Regions from separate parts of the Arthrobacter sp. P1_H7 genome, predicted to be linked through region 3. Evidence: riboswitches for the same ligand, from Rfam matches in the RefSeq annotation. Region 3 holds a riboswitch; each other region holds the start of a gene.

Region 1 (2,189 bases), on a different contig from region 3:
CCACGGTGCCGTCCTGGCGGGGGACGATGTACACCGGGACGCCGCGCACCATGCCCCGCACGGTGGCCGTGAGCAGCGGCTGCAGATGCGGGGGCACGCGAAGCCGGAGGATGTCGCCGTAGACGGGGCGCAGCGGCAGCGCCAGTCCTGCGGGCAGCTCCTCCAGCCCGGCGGCGCCGAGCCCGTTGGCGACCACGGTTTCCGCAGCCCGCACGGAACCGCCGCCGGCCAGCCGCGCACCCGCCACCTGTCCGTCCTGCCACAGCAGGCCTGCCGCGCGCTGGCGGACGAAGCTGCCGCCTGCCACACCGAGTACGCCGGCGAGCCGGGCGATCAGCAGGCGGGGGTCCACCTGGTGGTCGGCCGGGATGTCGAAGGCACACGAGATGCCGGGACTCAGCAGGGGCTCCCGGGTGCGTGCCTCGCGCACTGTCAGTGGTTCCACGCTGAGGCCGCTGGTCTGCTGGACTTCCCGCAAGTCCGCGAGCGCGCGCCGGTCCGCCGCGTCGGCCCCCACCGCCAGGGTCGGCGTCGTTAAGTAGCCGGTACCTGCCCGGGATTCCGTGCCGGCGGCACCGGCGTCGATCGCCGCAGCGAATCCTGGCCACAACCGGGAGGCCTCAAGCATCAGTTCCAGGAGCTGTTCCTCCTGGTAGTGCAGCTCACTCACGGGGGCCAGCATGCCGGCCGCGGCCCAGCTGGCTCCGCTGCCGGGAGCATCATCGATCAGGACCACGGAACGGCCCGCGCGGATGGCCTCGAACGCTATGCCATGGCCGATCACCCCGCCGCCGATCACGGCCACATCGGCACTGAGATCCCCCGCCTCGACTGCGTCGGCGGTGATGTAGTCGGCACTGGTATCCCCCGGGGCGACTCCCTCTGCGGTACCGGGCCCTGTGTCACAAATCCGGGCGGCGGCGTCATTTGCGGCTTCGGCTGCGCGGCCTGCTCGTGTGCCCATGAAAAATTCCTTCCCTACGCCGGTACTAGCCGGATCAGGTCAAGCGGTCGGCTCTGACGCCCTCTCAGCCGGGCAGCGGCGACATGGCTGCTGCGGGCTCCCGCGGTATGCGCCCAGTTTAGAGGAACTAGGCTGGTCCCATGAGCCAGGACCCCCTCCACACCACCGCCCGCCTCTATCTCTGCACCGACTCCCGCAGGGACCGCGGCGACTTCGAGGACTTCGTCGACGCCGCCTTCGCCGGCGGCGTGGACATCATCCAGTTGCGCGACAAGTCGCTCGAGGCCTCCGAGGAACTGGAACTGCTGGAGGTCCTGCACGCCGCAGCGCTGCGGCACGGGCGGTTGTGGGCCGTCAACGACCGGGCGGACATCGCCTCCTTGTCCGGGGCTCCGGTGTTCCATGTCGGCCAGAAGGACATTTCGCTCGACGCCGCCCGCGGCTTCCTCGGCAAGGATGCCGTGATCGGCCTGTCCACCCACAGCCCGAAGCAAGTGGACGCCGCCATTGCTGCCGCGCCCAGCCGCAAAGGGCTCGATTATTTCTGCGTGGGCCCCGTGTGGGCGACGCCCACCAAGCCCGGACGCGCCGCCGTCGGCCTCGACCTGGTGCGTTACGCCGCCCAGGCGGTCGGCGGGGCGGACTCGGAGGGAACCGGCAAGGTCGACGGCCGGGCCGAGAGCCTGCTGCCGTGGTTCGCGATCGGCGGGATCGACCTCAGCAACGTGGAGCAGGTAGTCAATGCCGGTGCCCGGCGGATCGTCGTGGTCCGGGCGATCACCGACGCCACCGATCCGGCCCACGCCGCAGGAGCCTTGCTGGCGGCGCTGGACGCCGCATCTTAGGCAGGTCCGCGGCCTGTAATGCCGGCCGGCACTGAACTATCCGGCGAGACCCAGCTCCGTCATCCGGTGCGCGTGGTTCGCTGCGAGCTCGGCCGCCAGGCCGTTGACCAGCGCCCGGGCGCCGGCGTCGTCCAGCCCCGATAGCCCGCCGAGGAACGCGTGCTCAGCGCTGACGCGCTGGGCGTGGTTCAGGACCTCCCCCAGCAGGCGCCTGGCCCACAACGCCAGGCGCGAAGCCAGCCGGGGGTCATCGGCCAGGGCCGCTTTGAGGCGCTCCTGCAGCACGGCCGTGGACTCCCCGGTGGAGCGGACCTGCCCGATCAGCTCCCGGGTCGCCGTGTCGACGTATCGGCCGACGACGCCGTAAAAGTCCGCGGCGA
Region 2 (2,189 bases), on a different contig from region 3:
TCGTCTGTGTTCTCGGCTTCGCCGGAGTCGCCGGAGTCGCCGGCCGCGCCGTCGCCCAGCACGCCGGCCAGGGCGTGGAGCAACGTCGACTTGCCGGCGCCGGAGGGCCCCAGCAGGAGCACGCGCTCCCCCGGCCGGATGCCCAGGTCAAGGCCGCTGACCGCGGGCCGGGTCCGTCCGGCGTGCCGCCAGCCCCAGCCGCGGGCCGTGACAGCGGCCGGCCGGACGCCCGGTGAAGATCTCATGGTTCTCTGCAGGATTCCGCGACGGGGCTCAGGAGAAGACGGGCTCCGTGGCGGCCTTGCGGGAGGCAAAGGAGCCCAGCACTCCGGTCTTCGCCAGGCCGCGGGTGGCGAGCCAGGCCAGTCCGCCGGCAATCACTGCGCCGGAGATCGTGGTGAAGACGATGTAGGCGAGCTTGTCGCCGGCTTCGTAGGCGATGTTCCAGCCCCACGGCAGGAAGGAATCGTTCAGGCCGCAGAAGAGGCCCGCGCCGGCGCCGGCCAGCACGGAGACGGGCAGGTTGAACTTCTTGTAGAGGAAGGCCGCGAAGACCAGTTCGGCGCCGAGGCCCTGCAGGATGCCGGAAATCAGCACCGTGGTGCCGTACTGCGAGCCCATGATGAGTTCGCCCGTGGCCGCGACGGTCTCGCAGAAGAGCGCGGCGCCCGGCTTGCGGATGATGAGCATCCCCAGCACCGCCGGGATCATCCACCCGCCGGCGTAGAGTCCGCTCAGCGGCGGGTAGACCGCGTTGACCGGAGTCGAGATCAGGTTCGCGCCCTGGGACCAGGCCCAGAAAATGACGCCGCCGGCTACGGCGATCAACGCGGCCACCACAATGTCCACCACGCGCCAGCTGAAGTTGCGCCGGGCGGATGAACGGCTGGCGGAACCATGCTGTGCTGAAATATCTGTCATGTCGTCCTCCTGAGGAACAGGAGGGGAGGGTGCTCCGGCCGGACTCGGCTTCCGCCGCCCTCCGCGCACCCTGAGAACTCGACTCCCTTGCGCCGGTACTAACCGGATCAGGTTCGAGGGTCTGCGGCTGTCCGCACTCTCAGCGCCCACCAAAGGTTTCCCCGGATTTTGCCGGCGATGCCCGACGGCGGCGCTCCCCTGTCGTAATTGTTTTCGCCCTTGTGGGCTGGCTCAGTTTACACCCGGACGGCCGGGTTTTCAGTGGGGTGCCGTCACAATCGTGGACCGGACTGCGGCGGTCCCGGCGGCCGGGAAAACCATCTTGGTAGAGTCGTCGTGTCGGACACCCGGACCCGCCAGCGGGCGGCCTCATCACCCACCGGAAAGCTGGAATATTTTGTCGCACTCACCGGCCACACAAGGTCCCTCCGGGGAATACGATCCCGATTCGAGGGAGCCGCAGCCGCAGGGTTCCCTGGCGGCGCTCATCGGCCGCGTGCTGGCCGAGATGGAGGCGCTCCAGTTCGCGTCGTTCAGCAAGGATGACGCCCTGGACCTCGGGCTCCTCCTTGTCGAGCTGGGCAGGCAACGCTCGCTGCCCATCGCCGTCGACATCACCAAAGGCGAGCAGGTGCTCTTTCACGCCGCGCTGGACGGCGCCACACCGGACAACGAACGCTGGATCAACGCCAAGAAGCGCACCGCCATGCGGTACGAGGTCCCGTCCCTGCTGGTGGGCCTCCGGGCCCGCGCTGCAGGCGGAAGGATCGAGGACAACGCCTGGTGGGACCAGTCGGAGTTCGCCGCCCACGGCGGGGCGTTCCCCGTCTACGTGCGCGGCACGGGTGCCGTTGCCGTTGTCACCGTCTCCGGCCTGCCCCAGAAGACGGATCACGAACTGGTGGTCGAGGCCCTGCGGATGGTCCTCACCCCGGAACGCTAGGCTAGGGGAAAAACCGTTCCCGTCCCAAGGAGACCGAAGAATGAACATCCTCATCAAGCTGCTCGGCACCGGCGTCAGCCTCCTCGCCGGCTTTGCCGGCACCAAGCTCGTGGACACCATCTGGGAGAAGTCGACGGGCAACAAGCCGCCCAAGGGCCAGGAGGACGACGTCCCCACCACCCTGCGCTCGGCCCTGACCTTCGCGCTGATCTCCGCATCGGTCAGCGCCATCATCCAGGTGCTCGCCAACCGCGGCACCCAGCGCGCGATCACCCGCTTCGCGAAGACCCAGGACATCGTCTGACCGGACCCGACTAGCCGCTGT
Region 3 (2,189 bases):
CATCGACATGGTGCTCGAATCCAACCGCGACCTCGTGCTGCGCCGCATGGTGGAGTGCCTGGGCCGGGACCGGACCAAGCACCAGGTGGCCGAGGTGACCTCGCTGGGCCTCGTGCAGATGACCCGCAAGCGGATGGGCACCGGGCTGCTGGAAGTCTTCGGCGAGCAGTGCGAAACGTGTGCGGGCCGCGGCATCGTCACCCACGACGAGCCGGTGGAACACCGCCGCGCCAACACGGTCGCCGCGGAGCACTACGTGCCGCGCACCGAGGCGCAGCCTGCTGCCCGCACGGAACGCAAGAGCCGTCGCCGCGGCAGGGGAGGCCAGGGCGCGGAGACCGCGCCGGCCGCACCCGCACCCGCCCACGCCGAGCCCACCGAGGCCGAACGCCACGCCAAGGCCGAAGCCACCCGTGCCGCGCTGGCCAACATCGCTGCCGCGGCGCACGCCGCGCACCTGCACGACGGGGAGGCAGCCGCAGCCAGCGACGCCGGGGCCCGCCAGGCCGCCGTCGACGCCGTCACGCAGCTCGCAGCCGCCGACGAGGCAGCCGGCCGCCCCGCAACGGTGCTGACGTTTGGCGGCGAGCAGGTGGCCCTGCCCTTCGTCGAGCACGCCGAGGACGCGCCGTCACCTGCCCTGACCCTGGACCTGCTGACCGAGGCCTTCGCCAACCTGGGCGAGGCCGAGGCCGGCAAGCAGGCCGAGGACTTGACGGCCGGCCAGGCAGCGGCTGTTGCCGCCCCGGAAGCCACGGCGCCCGAGGCGCCGTCGGCCGTGCGCGTTGCGGAGGCGCCGGCGTCACGCACAGCCGACACCACGCGCGGCCGCCGCGGGCGCCGCAACCGGAGTGCAAGCCGCGCCCAGGGCGCGGCCAACGAAACCTCCGTGGAACACCGCGAGGCAACCCGGCCGGCCGCGGCCGGATCGGTTCACGAGGCCAAGGCTCCCGCTGCGGCCAGGCCTGCGTCCGTCCCGGCCGGCAACGAGCCGATCATCCTCGGCGTCGGCGTGCCGGCGTCGGAGCTGTAGTCCTCCGCGACTGACCACGTCCCCGACCGGTCACCCTTTCGACTGGTCGGGCTGCGGGTCCGGGTCCAAGCGGGCGTAACAAACGTCCGCCCAGGCCCGGGCCCGCCCGTGCGTTAACGGGGCCACAGGGTGGCAGCGGCTAGGCTGGAACACTGACACGGGGTGCCGGGCATCGGGCCGGCTGAGATCCAGACCCGTTGAACCTGTCCGGTTAGCACCGGCGAAGGGATGTCTGCCTTGTCCGCGAGATCGAATCCGTCCGAGTTCCTGCCCGGCGAGTTTCTGCCGGCCAATTTTCTGCACAGCGAGCCTCTGCCGGCGCCGCCGCGCATTCCCCGCGTGCTGGCCATCGCCGGCTCCGATCCCTCCGGCGGGGCCGGAATCCAGGCCGACCTGAAGAGCATCGCGGCGAACGGCGGCTACGGCATGGCCGCCATCACCGCCCTGACAGCGCAGAACACCCAGGGCGTGCGCGCCGTCCACGTCCCCCCGGCAGCGTTCCTCACGGCGCAGCTGGACGCCATCAGCGACGACATCGGCATCGACGCGGTCAAGATCGGCATGCTCGGTGACGCGGCCGTGATCGACGCCGTCCGCAGCTGGCTGGAAAAGGTGCGCCCCGCCGTCGTCGTCCTGGACCCGGTGATGGTCGCCACCAGCGGTGACCGGCTCCTGCAGGAATCGGCCGAGGCCGCCCTGAAGTCCCTCCTGCCGCTGGCGGACCTCATCACGCCCAACCTCGCTGAACTCGCCATCCTGCTCAAGGAACCCGTCGCGGCCGACTGGGCCGAGGCCCTGGCGCAGGGCAAGCGGCTGGCCGCCCTGACCGGCACCACCGTCCTGGTTAAGGGCGGCCACCTCCAGGGCGGCGAGCCCGGGGACTCCGACGCCGCCGCCGCAGGCAACGACGCCGCGGACGGCTGCCCGGATGCGCTGGTCAACACCGGCGGCGTGCTCGGCCAGGAAACGGTGGTGGTGCCGGGGGAGCGGATCGCGACGCGCAACAGCCACGGCACCGGCTGCTCCCTGTCCTCGGCCATGGCCACCGTGCAGGCCCGGGTGGGGGACTGGGAAGCGGCGCTGCGGGAAGTCAAGCCGTGGCTGCTGGGCGCGCTCCGCGAAGCCTCGGTCCTGGACGTCGGCACCGGCAACGGCC
Region 4 (2,189 bases), 100 kb from region 3:
GTTCGGCAGTCCGAGGTGTTCCTTGGGCGTGACGTAGCAGAGCATGGCGGTGCCGTAGCGGGCGATCTCGGTGGCGCCGATCGCCGAGGTGATGTGGTCATATCCCGGTGCGATGTCCGTGACCAGCGGCCCGAGTGTGTAAAACGGGGCGCCCTTGCAGAGTTCCTGCTGGCGCTCCACGTTTTCCCGGACGAGGTGGAAGGGCACGTGCCCGGGGCCCTCCACCATGACCTGCACATCGAATTCCCAGGCCCGCTGCGTGAGCTCAGCCAGGGTGTCCAGTTCGGCGAACTGTGCCGCGTCGTTGGCATCCGCCGTCGCGCCCGGCCGCAGCCCGTCGCCCAGGGAGAAGGCGACGTCGTACCGCGCGAAGATCTCGCACAGCTCGTCGAAGTGGGTGTACAGGAAGTTCTCCCGATGGTGCGCCAGGCACCAGCCGGCCATGATGGAACCGCCCCGGGACACGATGCCGGTGACCCGGTTGGCCGTCAGGGGTACATACCGCAGCAGGACCCCGGCGTGGATGGTCATGTAGTCCACGCCCTGCTCGCACTGTTCGATCACGGTGTCCCGGAAGATCTCCCAGGTCAGGGTGTTCGCCTCGCCGTTGACCTTCTCCAGCGCCTGGTAGATCGGGACCGTGCCGATGGGGACGGGGGAGTTGCGGATGATCCACTCGCGCGTGGTGTGGATGTCGTCCCCGGTGGAGAGGTCCATGACGGTGTCCGCGCCCCACTGCGTGGCCCACTGGAGTTTGTCGACCTCCTCGGCGATGGAGCTGGTCACGGCGGAATTGCCGATATTGGCGTTGATTTTCACCAGGAACGCCTTGCCGATGATCATCGGCTCGGATTCGGGGTGGTTGACGTTGTTGGGAATGATCGCCCGGCCCGCGGCCACCTCGCTGCGCACCAGCTCCACATCGCAGTTCTCGCGCAGCGCGACGAACCGCATTTCCTGGGTGATGACACCGTCCCGGGCGTACCGCATCTGCGTGACGGTCCTGCCCTCGACGGCCCGGCGCGGCACCGGCCGGCCGCCCCGCCACTCGGCCGACGCCGCACCGCGGCGCACCGCCGACTTGCCGTCGTCGAGCAGCTCCCGTTCCCGGCCGGCGTAGGGTTCGGTGTCCGCCCTGGCCTCAATCCAGGGCGTGCGGAACGGCTCCAGCCCGCGGACCGGATCGCTGCCCGGTCCGGCCGTGCGGTACACCCGGAACGGCGGGTTCCGGACACCGCCCGGCGAGGGTTCCAGGGCGATTTCGGTCACCGGGACGCGGATGCCGTGGTCCGGGTCCGTGGTGAAGGCCAGCGAGTGGGACTTCAGCGACTGTGTGGGGGCCGCAGGCTGGTTTTGGACAGGGCTGTGCTGTGTCAGTTGGGTGTTCACGGAAATACTCACTTCCTTCGCCGGCATTACCCGGACAGGTTCAACGGTCGCAGGCTGCGTCAGCCCGATCTCAGCCCCTGCAGGGGCACCCGTGTGGTCGTAGACGAAGCTACCATGCGCCTCCGGCCGGCCGTCGAGTGTGACGCGGACGGTAGGACCGCGGTGTTAGCGTGGCACTGTGACCCCGCCCAAGGCCGTGCCCCGCATCAGGACGGCGGCGCCGGAAGATTTCCCGGCGTTGACGGCTATCGAGGCCGTGGCAGACGGCGTCCTGATAAAGGAACTGGGGAACCGGGCGCTCCCGGCTCCGGAGTTGACGACGCCGGTCGAGCCGCTGTTCATACTGGTCGCCGGAACCCCGCCTGTAGGCTTTGCCCGCGTTGACGCACTCGGCGGCCAGGCCCATCTGGAGCAACTCTCCGTACAGCCGGACTTCGGCAGGCGGGGGATCGGACGGTCGCTGGTGGAGGCGGCCCTCGACGCTGCCCGGGACCGCGGCTATCCCTGGATGACGCTTTGCACTTCCCAGCCGTTCCGTTCAACGCCCCGTTTTACGCGAGCTGCGGGTTCGAGGAATTCGCCCGGCCGGGGCCGGCGCTGGCTGCCCTGCAGATCCACGAAGCGCAGCTGGGGCTCGATGATCTGGGCCCGGATTGTCATGCGGATTAGGCTTTAGGCCATGACCAGCATCATCGAGTTCAGCGGGCCCATCCTCACGGCGGCGGACCAAATCGGCCACGGGCTGTGGTCGGTGGAGGGCCGGTTGACCTTCCACCGGCCCGCGGCCGCGCCGGAGCTCG

What was found. A riboswitch is a leader RNA that binds a small molecule or an ion and turns the genes downstream of it on or off. The one in region 3 is predicted to bind thiamine pyrophosphate.
Region 1: another riboswitch for thiamine pyrophosphate. It lies ahead of thiO (glycine oxidase ThiO); the one in region 3 lies ahead of AC1DXI_RS07625 (bifunctional hydroxymethylpyrimidine kinase/phosphomethylpyrimidine kinase).
Region 2: another riboswitch for thiamine pyrophosphate. It lies ahead of AC1DXI_RS11920 (ECF transporter S component); the one in region 3 lies ahead of AC1DXI_RS07625 (bifunctional hydroxymethylpyrimidine kinase/phosphomethylpyrimidine kinase).
Region 4: another riboswitch for thiamine pyrophosphate. It lies ahead of thiC (phosphomethylpyrimidine synthase ThiC); the one in region 3 lies ahead of AC1DXI_RS07625 (bifunctional hydroxymethylpyrimidine kinase/phosphomethylpyrimidine kinase).

The regions. Positions count from the first base shown of each region.
Region 1 covers NZ_JBFUCO010000017.1:3,160-5,348, forward strand. Annotated here, with positions in the region: gene thiO (glycine oxidase ThiO) at 1-964, opposite strand, end outside; TPP riboswitch at 958-1,078, opposite strand; gene thiE (thiamine phosphate synthase) at 1,105-1,809, shown strand; gene AC1DXI_RS16570 (ferritin-like fold-containing protein) at 1,846-2,189, opposite strand, start outside.
Region 2 covers NZ_JBFUCO010000010.1:218,086-220,274, forward strand. Annotated here, with positions in the region: gene AC1DXI_RS11915 (ABC transporter ATP-binding protein) at 1-245, opposite strand, end outside; gene AC1DXI_RS11920 (ECF transporter S component) at 274-921, opposite strand; TPP riboswitch at 988-1,131, opposite strand; gene AC1DXI_RS11925 (heme-degrading domain-containing protein) at 1,319-1,864, shown strand; gene AC1DXI_RS11930 (DUF4235 domain-containing protein) at 1,905-2,168, shown strand.
Region 3 covers NZ_JBFUCO010000005.1:260,589-262,777, forward strand. Annotated here, with positions in the region: gene AC1DXI_RS07620 (Rne/Rng family ribonuclease) at 1-1,033, shown strand, start outside; TPP riboswitch at 1,182-1,279, shown strand; gene AC1DXI_RS07625 (bifunctional hydroxymethylpyrimidine kinase/phosphomethylpyrimidine kinase) at 1,262-2,189, shown strand, end outside.
Region 4 covers NZ_JBFUCO010000005.1:156,750-158,938, forward strand. Annotated here, with positions in the region: gene thiC (phosphomethylpyrimidine synthase ThiC) at 1-1,389, opposite strand, end outside; TPP riboswitch at 1,385-1,492, opposite strand; gene AC1DXI_RS07090 (GNAT family N-acetyltransferase) at 1,568-2,065, shown strand; gene AC1DXI_RS07095 (amidohydrolase family protein) at 2,069-2,189, shown strand, end outside.